Regions from separate parts of the Pseudoduganella sp. R-34 genome, predicted to be linked through region 1. Evidence: predicted binding sites of a transcription regulator. Region 1 holds the regulator's gene; each other region holds the start of a gene.

Region 1 (5,413 bases):
CCGCAAGTTCCATACGCTGGTGCTGCCGCTCGCGCTGGACGACAGCTTGCGCTACAGCTGCGAGCCGTGACTACAGCGTCAGCTTGGTCTCGAACTTGGAGCAGTTCATCGCGAACAGGCTCTTGACGTTGATGACGTTGTGGTGCGAGGTGAAAACGCGCCGTGTGAAGGCGCTGTACTCTTCCATCGACTCCACCGTGACGATCAGGTGGAAGTCGAACTCGCCGGCCACTTCGTAGCAGGACATCACCTCGGGCTCGGAACGCATGCGGTGCTCGAACTGCTTGAGGATGTCGGTATTCTGCTTCTCCAGTTCGACCGACACGAATACCGTCAGGGGCCGCCCGGCAAGCGCGCGGTCAACCAGCGCGACAGCCTTGACCAGCACGCCGTCGTTGCGCAGCCTTTCGATGCGGCGCTGGCAGGTCGCGACCGACGAATGCACGCGCTCCGCGATCTCGCGCAACGGCGTGCTGGCATCTTCTTGCAGGATATTCAGGATGCCCCGGTCGATCCGGTCCAGATCCCTCATGCGAGGTGGCGCAAGGGGTGCGCCCAGGCCGGCCAGCATGGTTCGAAGAAGCGCTCCACCATGGCGGGCGTCACTTCGGCCAGCGTTGCGGGATTCCACTGCGGCTGGTTGTCCTTGTCGATCACCAGGGCGCGTACGCCCTCGAAAATCTCGCCGTGTTCGAAGTTGCGGCGCACCAGGTTGCGCTCCATGCGCAAGCAGTCGGACACGCCCAGCGACGCGCCGCGCTTCAGCAGCTCGTGGGTCACGCTCATCATCAGCGGCGAGCGCAATTCCATTGCCTTCAGCGATTTCTGCGCGAAAGGCGTGCTGTCGCCTCGCAGCGAATCCATGATGGCGGGTACCGAGCCCGCCGAGAAATGCTGATCGATCAGGGCACGCTGCGCTTCCAGTTCGCTGTCGCCGGCGAAGGCGTTGTGCGGGCAGGCAAAGACCGCGACAGCATCGCGCAACGATTTGCCGGGCGTCGACTCGAACAGCTTGGCCAGTCCGGCCAGTTCAGTTTCCGGCACGAAGTAGTCAGCCAGGTCGAGGTAGAGCGCATCCGCGGCGCCGACCGTCAGCCCGGTGAGGCCGAGCCACATGCCAAGCTGGCCCGGCGCATGCGACAGGAAGTGACTGCTGCCCACGTCGGGAAACAGGCCGATGTTCACCTCGGGCATCGCCATCCTGGTACGGCCCGTGACGATGCGCACGCCGCACTCCGGCCCGCCCTGCGCGATGCCCATGCCGCCGCCCATCACCACGCCATCCATCAGCGCCACATAAGGCTTGGGGTAGAAATGGATTAAATGGTTCAGCGCATATTCTTCGGTGAAGAAGTCTTCCAGCAGCGCGCTGCCGCCTTGCGTATTGCCGCGGCCGACGTCGTGGAAGAAGCGGATATCGCCGCCTGCGCACAGCGCGCGTTCGCTGCTGCTGCGCACCACGACCGCCGCCACCGACGCATCGTCGCGCCATGCCAGCAGCGCCTGCGTCATCGCGCGCACCATGTCGAGGGACAGTGAATTGAGGGTCTTGGGGCGGTCCAGCGTGATGAAGCCGGTACCGTTGGAGAGTTGGGTGTGTACGTGTTCGCTCATGCAAATATTCTAACGCACACTGGTCGCAAAAAAGGGCGCCAATTGCGCCCTTTGGTGTGCTGCACGGCCAGTCCTTTACATGGCGGTGGGTGGTGCCTCATACGTATCCGGGAAATGCTTGATGGCCGCATGACTGTGGTTCTGCACACGGTCCTTGTATTTCATGACCTGGCGATCCAGTTTATCAATCAGGGTATCGATGGCGGCGTAAAGGTCTTGCGACAGGCTTTCGACGTAAACAGTTTTGCCAGACATGCGCAGGTTGATTTCGGCTTTCTGGCGTTTCTCTTTCTCGGTGAGGTTATCTACAGTCAGGATGACAGCAATATCGATTACTTGATCGAAATGGCGCTTGACTCGTTCCAGCTTGTTCTGCACGTACTCGCGAATGGCTGGGGTCACTTCGACATGATGTCCACTGATGGTGAGATTCATACACACTCCTAAAGATGATGTCGCTCTCGAGTTCGTGCACGCCGAAACGCACAGAGGAACCCATGCACTGCACTACAACGATTTGCGGAGGCTAACTGGAGGGATCTTCAACGCTTCTCGATATTTGGCAACAGTCCGTCGCGCAATCACCATGCCTTGTTCACCCAGCATGTCCGCAATCTTACTGTCGGATAAAGGATTTTTCGGGTCTTCTGCTCCTGTCAATTGCACGATCAGTGCCCGTATCGCAGTCGAGGAAGCCTCCCCCCCGGCTTCGGTCGCGACGTGGCTACCAAAGAAATATTTCAACTCAAACATGCCATGCGGGGTGAGCATATATTTTTGAGTTGTTACGCGAGAAATAGTGCTCTCGTGTAGTCCCAGTGTATCAGCAATTTCACGCAACACAAGGGGTCTCATGGCCACTGCGCCATGACTGAAAAAGTTCTTTTGTCTTTCTACTATCGCTTCCGCGACGCGCAGGATCGTGTCGAAGCGCTGGCGCATATTCTTGATCAACCACTTGGCCTCCTGCAGCTGGCCATTCATCTGCGACTCGCTCTTGCCTTGCTTGAGCAGGTTGGCATACAGCGCGTTCACGCGCAGGCGCGGCACCACGTCGTTGTTCAGGGTGACGATCCAGCCGCCGCGGCCCTTTTTCACGATCACGTCCGGCACCACGTAGTCTGACTCGCCTGACGCAAATTCGGCGCCCGGATGCGGGTTGCACTGGCGGATCACGCACTGTGCTTCGCGCAAGTCTTCATCGTCGCAGTCGAGCGCTTTCTTCAGCTTGGTGAACTCGCGCTGGGCGAACCAGGTCAGGTGCTTCTCGACGATGGTCAGCGCCATGCGGCGCGTCACCAGCGGCACGCCGGGCATGCGCCTGATCTGCAGCGCCAGGCATTCGGAGGCATTGCGTGCGGCGACGCCGGGCGGATCGAAGCTTTGCAGCAGCACCAGGCTGCAGCGCAGGTCGTCCAGTTCGATTTCCAGCTCGGGCGGCAGGCGCTCGTGGATTTCTTCCAGCGGCTCTTCCAGGTAGCCGTTCTCGTCCAGCGCATCGATGATCAGTTCCATCAGCGCGCGGTCGCGCGGCTCCTGCACGGTGACGCGCATCTGCTCGAGCAGGTGTTCGCGCAGCGTGCAGCCGGAAGCTTCCAGTTGCGGGCGGCTGTCTTCGTCGTCGGCGGATTTGCTGCCGGCGCTGGCGCTCCAGTCGGCGTCGTCGCTGCCGTTGCCGGCTTCATGGTCGCCGCCTTCATAGGTATCGCTTTCGCCGGCAGCGGCCGGGGCTTCGCCGCCCTCGCCTTGCGGGCCTTCAGCCGAAGGCGTGGCGGGAGCTTCGGTGCCATTGCCGTTGCCCTGGCTGATGGCGCCATCGGCCAGCAGCCGTACCGAGTGGTCGAGCGGGTCGTCAAGGCGCTCCAGCATGGGATTGTCGCCAAGCAGCTGTTCCAACTCCTGGTGCAGCTCCAGCGTGGACAGCTGCAGCAGGCGGATGGATTGTTGCAGCTGCGGCGTCAGCGCCAGGTGTTGCGAGGTTCGCAGTTGCAGTGTTTGTTTCATGGCCTTCGTTTACATGCGGAAGTGTTCGCCGAGGTAGACGCGGCGAACGGATTCGTTGGCAATGATGTCGTCCGGGCGGCCCGAGGCCAGCACGGCGCCCTGGTTGATGATGTAGGCGCGGTCGCAAATGCCGAGGGTCTCACGCACATTATGGTCGGTGATCAGCACACCGATATTGCGCTCCTTCAGGAAACGCACAATACGTTGGATTTCGATCACGGCGATCGGATCCACGCCGGCAAACGGTTCGTCCAGCAGCACGAAGCGCGGGTTGGTGGCCAGGGCGCGCGCAATTTCCACGCGGCGGCGCTCGCCACCCGACAGCGACAGGGCCGGGTTCTCGCGCAGCTTCTCGATTTGCAAGTCGGCCAGCAGCGATTCCAGGCGCTGCTTGATTTCCGCCTTGGGCAGAGGCTTGCCGTCCACCTTCTGCAGTTCCAGCACGGCACGGATGTTTTCTTCCACCGTCAGCTTGCGGAACACCGAAGCTTCCTGCGGCAGGTAGGACAGGCCCAGCGTGGCGCGCTTGTGGATCGGCAGGCTCGACACGTCGGTGCCGCCGATATCGATGGTGCCTGCATCGGAAGCCACCAGGCCGACGATCATGTAGAAAGAGGTAGTCTTGCCGGCACCGTTGGGACCGAGCAGGCCGACCACTTCACCGCAATCGACTTGCAGCGAAACGTCGTGCACCACCTGGCGCTTGCCATAGGTTTTCTGGAGGCCGCGCACGACCAGCGTGCTGGCGCAGTTATTTGCTTGCATGCTTACTTCTTCTCCGTCGGCGTCGCTGGGGGTTCGGTACGGGTCGGCTGGATCACCATGGTGCCGCGACCGCCGCCGGGCTTGCTCTCCCCGCTGGCCGAATTGCGCACGCTGAAAAATTCCTTGCGGCTGTCGTAAGAAATGAACTCACCCTGCACTTCATCGTTCTGCTTGCCGCCTTCCAGGCGGCGGATGGTGGCCTTGTTGAACATCTTCACCAGTTCAACCTGTTCCTCATACTCGATGCGGTCGGCATCGCCTTCCACCCACTGGTCGCCGGCGCCGTCGCGCTTCTGGCGGAAGGTGGCTTTCTTGCCGTCGCCAAACAGCGTCACTTGCTGGAAGCCCTCCGGCGTCTGCTTGACGTAGGCGCGCTCGGCCGTCATGGTCAGGGTGCCGCGGGTCAGCTTGACGCCGCCCAGCAGGATGGTGACCTGCTTGACGTCGTCGATGTCCATCGAGCCGTAGCTGATGTTGGTCGGCTTGTAGGAGTCGGCTTTCTCGGCCAGCGCCGGAGCGGCGACTCCCAGCAGCAAGGCTGCCGACAAGAGTAGTCGTTTCATGTTCATTCCTCAGTTATTGGTCCGCGGCCTTGGGCGGAATCTGCAGCGTGCCGTTGCCGGCCAGGTGCATTTCGCGCGTCGCATTATTGGCGCGCATGCTGTTGGCCGCAGCAGTCGTATCCCCCAGCCGCAGCTTCACCGGATGATCGGTTTCCATGCGGTCTTCGTCCGGGAAGATCACCAGCTTGTCCGATTCCAGGTGCAGCAGTTGCGATTGCGGCGATGCCGCGCGGTCGATCGTCACGCTGCCGTTCAGGGTGACGCGGCTGTTGGCGTCGTCCACGCGCGCCGTATTCGCCACGATCTCCATCGGCGGCTTCTCGCCGGCCAGGCTGTGCACGCGCGGATTGTCGATCTCGGACGAATCGTCGACCGGGCGGTGGGTCAGCTTGTCGCCGGCAATGATATAGCTTGGCTTGCCATCCTTGGTCATGCGCACGAAGGAGAAGTTATGGATGATGTAATCC
Region 2 (5,413 bases), 1.4 Mb from region 1:
CTTCAGCGTGCGTTCGCCTGCCAGCGCGCCTTCCCAGTAAGGAGGGCGACGGATGTAGGTCGATTGCGGACGCCAGTCGTACAGCGGCTCGGCGCGTTCCGCAGCTTCTTCGCTGCGCGCGAACATCGGGATGTAGACCTTGCGGAAGTGGTCCGGCTTGACGCTGCTTGCCACGATCGCGTCGATCTCTTCATCGCTCGGCCACAGGTCCTTCAGGGTGACCGGCTTGCCGGCGGCATCGTGGCCCAGCACATCCTTCTCGATGTCGAAACGGATGGTGCCGGCGATGGCGTAGGCCACCACCAGCGGCGGCGATGCCAGGAAGGCCTGCTTGGCGTACGGGTGGATGCGGCCGTCGAAGTTGCGATTGCCAGACAGGACTGCGGTGGCGTACAGGTCGCGCTCCACCACTTCCTTCTGGATCACCGGGTCGAGCGCGCCGGACATGCCGTTGCAGGACGTGCAGGCGTACGCCACGACGCCGAAGCCCAGCTTTTCCAGCTCAGGCATCAGGCCTGCTTCCTCCAGGTACAGCGTCACGGCTTTCGAGCCTGGCGCCAGCGAAGACTTGACCCACGGCTTGCGCAGCAGCCCGGCCTTGTTCGCGTTGCGGGCCAGCAGGCCTGCCGCGATCATATTGCGCGGGTTGTTGGTGTTGGTGCAGCTGGTGATGGCAGCGATGATCACGGCGCCGTCAGGCATCTTGCCTGGCTCGTTTTCCACCACGCCCGATATCCCGCGCGCTGCCAATTCGGAGGTTGGGACGCGCTTGTGCGGGTTCGACGGGCCGGCGATATTGCGCACCACGGTCGACAGGTCGAACTTCAGCACGCGTTCGTATTCCACCTTGGCCAGGTCGTCCGACCACAGGCCGGTGTGCCTCGCGTAGGTTTCAACCAGCGCCACCAGGTCGTCGTCGCGGCCGGTCAGCTTCAGGTATTTGATGGTCTGCGCATCGATCGAGAACATCGCGGCAGTGGCGCCGAATTCCGGCGCCATGTTCGAGATCGTGGCGCGGTCGCCCAGGGTCAGTGCGGCGGCGCCTTCGCCGTAGAACTCCAGGTAGGCCGAAACCACTTTCTCCTTGCGCAGGAACTCGGTCAGCGCCAGCACGATGTCGGTCGCGGTAATGCCGGGCTGTGGCTTGCCGCTCAGCTCAACGCCGATGATGTCCGGCAGGCGCATCCAGGAGGCGCGGCCCAGCATCACGGTTTCCGCTTCCAGGCCGCCCACGCCGATGGCGATCACGCCCAGCGCGTCGACCATCGGAGTGTGCGAGTCGGTGCCTACCAGGGTGTCCGGATAGGCCACGCCATCGCTCACTTGAATGACCGGCGACATGCGTTCCAGGTTGATCTGGTGCAGGATGCCGTTGCCCGGCGGGATCACGTCGACGTTCTGGAACGCCTTCTTGGTCCAGTTGATGAAGTCGAAACGGTCTTCGTTGCGGCGGTCTTCAATGGCGCGGTTCTTGTTGAAGGCGTCCGGATCGAAACCGCCGCATTCCACTGCCAGCGAGTGGTCGACCACCAGCTGGGTCGGCACCACCGGATTGACCAGGGCAGGATCGCCGCCCTGCTCTGCGATGGCATCGCGCAGGCCGGCCAGGTCGACCAGCGCGGTCTGGCCCAGGATGTCGTGGCACACCACGCGGGCCGGGAACCATGGGAAGTCCAGGTCGCGCTTGCGTTCGATCAGCTGCGACAGCGACGCGGCGAGCGTGGCCGGATCGCAGCGGCGCACCAGGTTCTCCGCCAGCACGCGCGAGGTGTACGGCAGCGTGGCGTAGGCGCCCGGCTTGATCGCATCGACCGCTTCGCGCGCGTCGAAATAATCCAGCTTGGTGCCAGGGAGTTGCTTACGGTATTGGGAGTTCATGATTACTTGCGATCCTTGATCGGTACGAAGGCCAGGTCTTCAGGTCCGACGTAATTGGCGCTTGGACGAATGATCTTGTTGTCGATGCGCTGCTCGATGATGTGCGCCGACCAGCCGGAGGTGCGCGAAATCACGAACAGCGGGGTGAACATGGCGGTCGGAACGCCCATCATGTGGTACGACACGGCGGAGAACCAGTCCAGGTTAGGGAACATCTTCTTGACTTCCCACATCACCGACTCCAGGCGTTCGGCGATGTCGAACATCTTCATCGAGCCGGCTTCTTGCGACAGGGAACGCGCCACTTCCTTGATCACCACGTTGCGCGGGTCGGACACGGTGTACACGGGATGGCCGAAGCCGATCACCACTTCCTTGTTGGCGACGCGGTTGCGGATGTCGGCTTCCGCTTCGTCCGCGTTTTCGTAGCGCTGCTGGATGTCCAGCGCCACTTCGTTGGCGCCGCCGTGCTTGGGACCGCGCAGCGCGCCGATCGCGCCGGTGATGGCGGAATGGATGTCGGAACCGGTGCCGGCGATCACGCGGCTGGTGAAAGTGGAGGCATTGAACTCGTGCTCCGCGTACAGGATCAGCGAGGTATGCATTGCACGCACCCACGATTCGGACGGCTTTTCGCCATGCAGCAGGTGCAGGAAGTGGCCGCCGATGGTTTCATCGTCGGTTTCCACATCGATGCGCTTGCCGTTATGGCTGTAGTGGTACCAATACAGCAGCATGGAACCGAAGGAAGCCATCAGGCGGTCGGCGATGTCGCGCGCGCCGGCGATATTGTGGTCGTCCTTCTCAGGCAGGCAGCAGCCCAGCACGGAAACGCCGGTACGCATCACGTCCATCGGGTGAGCCGATGCAGGCAGCGCTTCCAGCGCCGACTTCACGCCTTGCGGCAGGCCGCGCAGGGATTTCAGCTTGGATTTGTAGCCTTTCAGTTCGGCCATGTTCGGCAGCTTGCCGTGCACCAGCAGGTAGGCGATCTCTTCGAATTCGCAGGTGGTGGCCACGTCCAGGATGTCGTAGCCGCGATAGTGCAGGTCGTTGCCGGTCTTGCCTACGGAGCACAGGGCGGTATTGCCGGCTGCGACGCCGGACAGGGCGACGGATTTCTTAGGCTTGAAGGTTGGGGCTTGCTCGGTCATTTTGGTCTCTCCTCGGATCGTCGAATTATTTTTTGGCGGCTGCAAACAGGGCGTCCAGCTTCTGTTCGAAATCGTGATAGTTGATGCGCTCGTACAATTCGGCGCGGGTCTGCATGGTGTCGACCACGTTCTGCTGGGTGCCGTCGCGGCGGATCGCGGTGTACACATTCTCCGCAGCCTTGTTCATGGCGCGGAAGGCGGACAGCGGGTACAGCACCAGGCCCACGTCGGCGGACTTCAGTTCTTCCACGGTGAACAGCGGGGTGGAGCCGAATTCGGTGATATTCGCCAGCACCGGGACTTTTACCGCTGCGGCGAATTGCTTGTACATATCCAGCGAAATCATCGCTTCAGGGAAGATCATGTCGGCGCCGGCTTCCACGCAGGCCATTGCGCGGTCGATTGCGGCGTCCAGGCCTTCCACGGCCAGCGCATCGGTACGGGCCATGATCACGAAGTTTTCGTCGGTACGCGCGTCCACGGCAGCCTTGATGCGGTCGATCATTTCGCCCTTGGAGACGATTTCCTTTCCGGGGCGGTGGCCGCAACGCTTGGCGCCCACCTGGTCTTCGATATGCATGGCGGCGGCGCCGAACTTGATCATCGACTTCACGGTGCGCGCCACGTTGAAGGCGGAGGCGCCGAATCCGGTGTCCACGTCCACCAGCAGCGGCAGGTCGCACACGTCGGTGATGCGGCGCACGTCGGTCAGCACGTCGTCCAGGTTGGAGATGCCCAGGTCCGGCAGGCCGAGGGAGCCCGCAGCCACGCCGCCGCCCGACAGATAGATCGCCTTGAAGCCGGCGCGCTTGGCCAGCAGGGCGTGGTTGGCGTTAATCGCGCCCACCACCTGCAGCGGGGATTCTTCTTGCACGGCCTTGCGGAAGGCGGCGCCTGCGGAATATTGGCTCATGATGTCCTTTCTGTTTGAGGAATGTTTGCCGTCCATAGTGCAAGTGGCATGCCAGCCGTGGCTTCCCAGCAAAATCAAGCACTTGCAACGCGGGCGCCAGAGTATAATGTTTCAGGTTGAAACACGTGAAACGTTTCAGGTGAAACATGCGACATTCCACTCCCCTGCCCTTCGACCCGGCCGACAAGCCGGTGATCTGGACGGTTTCCGTCTCGCGCCTGTCGGAGCTGTTCCGCGACATCACGCTGGAATACGACGCCCTGGCCGATATCGAACCGATCAACCTTGGCTTCGACGAGGCCGCGCGCCATATCCGCGAACGCCTGGCGACGGAGCGCTGCGATGCCGTCATTGCGGCCGGCTCGAATGCAGCCTACCTGAAGGGACGCCTGTCGGTACCCGTGGTAATCGCCAAGGCCAGCGGCTTCGATTTCATGCAGGCCCTGGCGCGCGCCCGCAAGGTTTCCGACCGCATCGGCGTGATCACCTATCAGGATGACATGCCTGCGCTGGCGGAATTCGCCGCCACCTTCGGCGTGCCGATCGAGCAGCGCACCTATGCCACCGAGGAAGATGCACGCGCCCAGATCAATGACCTGAAGGCCTCCGGCATCAAGGCCATCGTCGGCGCCGGCCTGATCACCGACCTGGCCGAAGAAGCCGGCCTGACCGGCGTTTTTGTCTATTCCGCCGCATCGATCCGCCAGGCCTTCGACGACGCACTTGAACTGGCGCGCCTGGCGCAGCTGGAAACCAACCGTAGCAGGCGCCACGTGGTGGCCGACACCTTGCGCGCCAAGCATGGACTGGCCGACCTGCGCGGCGAGTCCGATGCGATGGAGCGCGTGCGCCAGGCTGTCGTGCTGTACGCGAAGTCGCCCGCCACGGTGCTGATCCAGGGCGAAACCGGCTGCGGCAAGGAACTGGTGGCGCAAGCCATCCACCGCGAATCCCCGCGCACGCTGGGCGGCGCCAACCGTCCCTTTGTCGCGGTGAACTGTGGCGCCATCGCCGAATCGCTGCTGGAGTCGGAATTGTTCGGCCATGAGGAAGGCGCCTTTACCGGTGCCCGTCGCGGCGGCCACGCAGGCCTGTTCGAAGCAGCCAACCGCGGCACCCTGTTCCTCGACGAAATCGGCGAAATGCCGCTTGCACTGCAGACCCGGCTCCTGCGCGTGCTGGAAGAACGCGAAGTAGTGCGGGTCGGCGGCACGCGGCCGATTCCGGTCAATGTGCGCATCATCAGCGCCACCCATTGCGATCTTGAAGCGAGGGTGCGCGAGGGGCGCTTCCGCCCCGACCTGTTCTACCGCCTGGCCGTGCTGCGCCTGTCGCTGCCGCCGCTGCGCGAGCGCCCGACCGACATCCTGCCGCTGGCCGAATGGTCGCTGCGTACCGCCCTGGCCAGCCTGGGCGCGCGCGCCCACCCGAACCTGCCGGCCGAACTGGCCGCCTGCGCCCCCCTGCT
Region 3 (5,413 bases), 2.7 Mb from region 1:
CATCCATGAACTCGGCAACCCCGCCAATCAGCTCTGGCGCAGCGGACAGGACAACCAGAGTATTTCCTTCTTGATGTATGGTGCCGGCGATGCCGCAGTGCTCCCGGTGGCTGGGTCGTCGGCACACCAGGTCTTCGGCACCGGTTGCACCCATCTTGCCTTCGGTTGCGACGGCAAGATCCACCTCGACTTCTACCTCGATAAACTGAGCGGCGGAACCAACCCAGGCTTTGGCATTGGCGGCATCAAGGCCTCGCAACGCCAGGGTTTCAGGCAACTTGGCGGCATTACCGATGGCGAGCTGTTGATGCGCTGGGAGTTCGTACCGGGACTATCGCCCACTACGCCAGGCGGAACGCCGGTCACCCTGGTGCAACAGCTAAGCGGCCTCACCTCGCCTTCGTCCGGCTTTGGCAGCTTCCTGGCGCGTTGCACGGGCGGTCCGGCATGCGGCTATTTCACCAGCGGTATGCAGCAAGGGGGAGCTGACTTCTATGGCACCAATACCATGACCAGCATCCTGGCCCTGACGGCCATTGGCCAGAATGGCTGGTCAGCCCGCCTGTCCGATCCGGTGATCGCCCAGGTGGCGCTGGGCCAACCCTCCACCCTTGCCTTGCTGCCGATTGGCGCTGCCATGCTGTTCCTGCTACGCATGCGCCGTCAGCGCGGCTGGTAACGGCCCGGGGCGATGATGTGCTGCGGATCAAGCGCCGACTTGATGCGGGCCACGGTGTCCCAATACGTATCGTGGCCGCTGTCCAGGGCCCCCACCGATTGCGGACCCACGCGATAGGGAATGTATCCAGCGCCCATCAGCCGTGCAAACGAGGCATCGTAGCATTGCCGGGCGCGCGCCGCCTCCGCCGCATCTTCCTGGTCAAAGCAGATGGTCAGCACGCCGCCCAGTGCACGCTCGTTGATCATGCTGAAGGTTTCAAACAGATCGAAGCCATGGCTAGCAAACAGCGGCTCGACCAGCGAGTGCACGTGCAACAAGTCGGTGCCGCGCATCGGCAGCACGGGTGCCAGCCACATCATTCCGCAACCGTCGCGCGCCGGATTGGCGCCCAGTGGGAATCCCTGAGGCAGGCCACCTCGGCGACGCCAGTAGGCGCCTGCCAGGAAGCGGCCATCCGGAATGCCGCGGTTCATGTTCAAGAGGGAGCGGCCAAGGTCGACCTGCGCCGACAACCGCGATCCGAGCCTGCCTTTTCCCATCAGGCGGGCCGCGATGCTTCCGAGTGCCAGCGTGCGGTCATCGATAAAGCGCAAGGTGGCCAGCCTGCCAATGGCCGCCTGCAGGGCACGGCGCGCATCGGCCACCTGGGCCGGCCGGCCGTAAAGCGCAGCTGACACAGTCCAGGCGCCGATCCCGGCCTGCCGGCACAGGCCGGCGCGCAATGGAAGCGGCAGCGGCGGCCCTTGCGGCGCCAGCGACGCAGGGAACACCATTCCTCCCGACAGCACGCGCAAATCGTTCCCGATATGGACCACGCTGGGCAATGTGCCATCCAGGCGCAGTGGGCGCAGCGCATCCACAACTGCGGCGATGCCCTCGAAGCCGGGGACGCTCGCAACCAGGTGGCTTACCACTTCCGTTTGCGGCATCAGCCAGAAGCCGAGGCTGGTAATAATGCCGAAGTTCGATTGCGTGAACAAACCGTCCAGCCATGGCCCGACACCATACGGGTAAAGGTGGGCGGCACTGGCGTGGGCAAAATGGGCGAAACCAGTCTCGAGCGTGTCGCCGCTGGCCAGCACGATGCGCATGCCGGCTACATGCAGCATGCGGTTGCCATAGGGCGTATGGCCGAAGCCGCGCTCCAGGATGTTGCCGACGAGGCTGGTATCCGGCCCGGCGCCGGTACAATCCATCCACAGGGGAAGTTGCAGCTCCGCCAGTTGACCGGCGAGCTGGGCCTGCGTGACGCCAGGCTCGATCACGGCATAGGCAAGGTCCGGATCGATCTCAAGAATGCGGTTCATCCCGCCCAGGTCCACGATGACCTGGCCTTCGCCGCTTGGGTTGGCGTCGCCGTATCCCCAGTTGCGGCCGGTACTCAGCGGATACAGCGGGACGCCAAATTCGCCGGCACTGCGCACCACGGCCACCACCTCACCGTGCGATAGCGGACGCAACACTGCAAGGGGCGCGACGGGCTGGCCCGAGGTGCTGGCAGTGTACGGCGCAAGTTCGCTGGGCGAGGCAAGCACCCGGGCTGGACCAAGCAGCAGGCGCCAGGCCTGCAGTGCGGGTTGGAGGTTCGCCATCTCAGTCCCTCCCCTCGCGCAAGCGGACCGTAATACCGGCCTCATCTTGCGGCGAGAAAAAGAAGGGGTAGAAGGAACGTTCGTTAGGCACCGATTCCATGCGCCCGCCATAGAGCCGTATCTGCTCCGCCATGTGCGCCAGGTCCAGCCGCAGCAGCACCGCCGGCGCGCCGACCCGGCTGCAGTGCCGCTCCGGCGCCGCATCGCGGAAACCCAGCATGCGCTTGTAGAACCTGACATGGCGCGGGTTGACTTCGATCACATAATCCGTGCAACCGTGCAGGTTGTGCGCGTACACATAGGAGATGTGGATCAGCGCTGCAAACACGCGCATATTGACATTGCGGTCGATGGCCAGCCGCGCCGGTTCGCACAGGCGTCGTCCCTGCTCCCGCAGTGCGGACAGGATGTCGCCAAAGTTTTCATCGGCCGGCAGGCCAATGTCGGGGTCGTCAAGGCACAGCGACATGGTGCCAACCGTATCACCCTGGCTATCGGCCGCCAGGGTGATACGGTTGGGTTGGTGGGGGGCGTTGGGATCCACTTCATAGCCGCGCCAGCCATACATCTTTTGCAGCAGCACACTGGCCGCTTCGCGTTTGCCGGCCGAATTGGCCAGCCGGATATGGAAAAGCTGCTGGTCGATCGCGTGCAACGGCTGCTCGCCGCCAGCGTTCTCGTCAATCAACAGGGAAACAATGGTGTCGTCGTCCACGGTGCGTCCTCCTATCGGTATAGGGCTTGGATGCTCGGGCTGGCCCAAGGTTCCGCACGCGTCGGATTTCTTTTCACGGGCCGCGGCCAACGGGGCGCCACGGCATGGCACGGATGCTGCTCATACGACCATGCCGGCAAACCTGCCGCAATCCAATCGGGAGATCCACGCTATGACTACCTTGCGCAAGTCTTTACTGGCAACTGCCGCCTTGCTGGCGGCCAGCCTTGCCAGCGTACCGGTCCAGGCCTCCACCTTTGCCTCGGCCATCCTCGACATCAACAACTTCAGGCTGCTCCACTCCAACGGCACCGCCTACAGCACGACCGACTTCACGATCTTGCAGGGTACCAACGATGCCCACGCAACTGCTTCGCTGAACGGCGTCTTCGCGAACGGAACCTCGTCGATCCCGATCCTGCTTGGTGTCCCGAACGTGCCGCATCAATGCATGGGCGCCCCCTGCGGGGGGCTGGGCGAAAACAACTTCACCCCGCTGCCCAGCCCGCCGCCAGTGCCAGGCACTTTCGGCTATGCCGACCAGGACCTGACCGGCGCCTCCATTACCATCGGCGCAGCGCCGGCCGGGGCACACGCCCGCACGCGGGCCGATGCCTCGACCGCCCTGAACGCCATCGCATCGGGCAATTCCGACGTCGGTACCTCGACCACCTTCCAGTTCACGCTGGGAGCAGCCGACACCATGACTGTGTCGTTCGACGCAACCGCCTTCACCCAGGCTTATGTGTCGCCCGGATCGGGACCGGACGCCAATGCCAATGCACGGCTGTCGTGGTCCATCAACATCATCGACCTGACCACCCAGGGCCGGATCTTCGACTTCGCGCCAGACGACCTGAACGCATTCAGTGTACGCAGCCGCACGGATGGCAGCCCTGGCATCCTTACGTACACCTTTGCGACCCTGCCCGGGGTGCCGCTCACCAAGGTGTCGCCTTTGCTGACAGCCGGCACCAGTTACCAGATCACGATCCAGCACAACACTCTGGCCAACGCCCTGCAACAGGAGTTGCCGGAGCCGGATTCGCTGGCCGTGCTCGCTGCAGGCATGCTGGCGATGTCGGTTGCGCTGCGCCGCCGCAAATCCTGAGCACTTCTTGACAGGCCTCAACGTTCGGGCGGGTTCGCCAGCCAGGCTGGAATCCCGCCCATATAATCCAGAGGACCGAGGCGTATCACCAGGGAGCGCAGCATGGAGCATCTCTTCAGCCAATTGCTGTCCGGCCTGAAAGGCATCTGGAAGCACCGCTGGGCGGGATTCAGCATCGCCTGGGTGATTGTGCTGATAGGCTGGGCCAAGGTCTACTCCCTGCCCAACGAGTACCAGAGCACGGCCCGCGTGTTCGTCGATACCCAAAGCATCCTGAAGCCGCTGATGGTGGGCATGACCAGCATGCCCAACGTCGAGCAGCAAGTCGCCATCATGAGCCGGACTTTGCTAAGCCGGCCGAATATCGATCGGGTATTGCGCATGGTGGACCTGGACGTGCGCTCGGTGTCCGCACGCGACCACGATGCGATGGTCGACGATATGCTGAAGCGGATTCACATCAACGGCACCGGCACCTACGATATCTACACCATCGGCTACACCCACTCCGACCCGCGCCAGGTGCGCGACGTGGTGCAGGCCTTGCTGTCGATCTTCGTGGAAGGCAGTTTCAAGGGAAAGAAAGGCGATTCCGAGAAGGCGGTCCAGTTCATCGACGAACAGATCAAGAATTACGAAGACCGCCTGCTCACGGCGGAGAACGCCGTCAAGGAATTCCGTCTCAAACACAACTACCTGCTGCCGCGCGAAGGCCAGGATTATGGCGGCAAGCTGCTGACCGCGAACGACGCATTGGCCAGCGCCCAGCTGGAGCTGGCCGAGGCCGAACAGGCGCGCAAGGCCATTGAAGCCCAATTCGGCGGCGACGAGCCGCTGCTTGCGGGCGTCGGCACGCCGGGCGAGGTATCCGAGCTCGACTCGCGCATCAGCGCCTTGAACAAGAGCCTCGATGCCCTGCGCATGCAATACACCGACCTGCATCCCGATGTCGTGGCAGCCCTGCGCCTGATCGCCCAGCTTGAAGAGAAACGGCGCGAAGAGCGCCAGAAGCAGGCTGACCCCGGCGACACAGCGCGCCAGTACAACCCCTTGTTCCAGCAAATGAAGGTGGCTTTGGCGGAATCGGAAGCGCGGGTGGCCGCATTACGGGCGCGTGTCGAGGCCATGCAACAGCGCCAGGCGCAGCTCCAGGAGCAGCGCAATGCCGTGCCCGAACTCGAGTCCCAGCTCGGCCAACTGACACGCGACTACCAGGTGAACAAGGAAAATTACGAGAAGCTCGTTGCGCGCCGCGAGGCAGCCAAGCTGTCGGGGGAATTGACAACCACCACAGAAATGATGAGTTTCAAGAT

Evidence for each region. Region 1 encodes sigma-54, which starts transcription at its own class of promoters, with help from an activator protein. Its sites were predicted from a motif close to TGGCANGNAANCTGCTTT; they were not measured.
Region 2: prpB (methylisocitrate lyase) is a predicted target of sigma-54. The motif match lies at 3,982-3,999, and genes of this name have one in related genera.
Region 3: ACN9MW_RS16785 (EDSAP-1 family PEP-CTERM protein) is a predicted target of sigma-54. The motif match lies at 3,095-3,112, and genes of this name have one in related genera.

Annotation. Positions count from the first base shown of each region.
Region 1 is NZ_CP184572.1:935,433-940,845, reverse strand. It holds gene ACN9MW_RS04420 (endo alpha-1,4 polygalactosaminidase) at 1-70, shown strand, start outside; gene ACN9MW_RS04415 (Lrp/AsnC family transcriptional regulator) at 71-532, opposite strand; gene ACN9MW_RS04410 (enoyl-CoA hydratase/isomerase family protein) at 529-1,614, opposite strand; gene hpf (ribosome hibernation-promoting factor, HPF/YfiA family) at 1,690-2,049, opposite strand; gene ACN9MW_RS04400 (RNA polymerase factor sigma-54) at 2,122-3,618, opposite strand; gene lptB (LPS export ABC transporter ATP-binding protein) at 3,628-4,383, opposite strand; gene lptA (lipopolysaccharide transport periplasmic protein LptA) at 4,386-4,946, opposite strand; gene lptC (LPS export ABC transporter periplasmic protein LptC) at 4,960-5,413, opposite strand, start outside.
Region 2 is NZ_CP184572.1:2,352,716-2,358,128, reverse strand. It holds gene acnD (Fe/S-dependent 2-methylisocitrate dehydratase AcnD) at 1-1,878, opposite strand, end outside; gene prpC (bifunctional 2-methylcitrate synthase/citrate synthase) at 1,881-3,032, opposite strand; gene prpB (methylisocitrate lyase) at 3,058-3,945, opposite strand; gene prpR (propionate catabolism operon regulatory protein PrpR) at 4,092-5,413, shown strand, end outside.
Region 3 is NZ_CP184572.1:3,660,127-3,665,539, reverse strand. It holds gene ACN9MW_RS16800 (hypothetical protein) at 1-679, shown strand, start outside; gene ACN9MW_RS16795 (FAD-binding oxidoreductase) at 664-2,274, opposite strand; gene ACN9MW_RS16790 (N-acyl amino acid synthase FeeM domain-containing protein) at 2,276-2,989, opposite strand; gene ACN9MW_RS16785 (EDSAP-1 family PEP-CTERM protein) at 3,162-4,100, shown strand; gene ACN9MW_RS16780 (XrtA system polysaccharide chain length determinant) at 4,203-5,413, shown strand, end outside.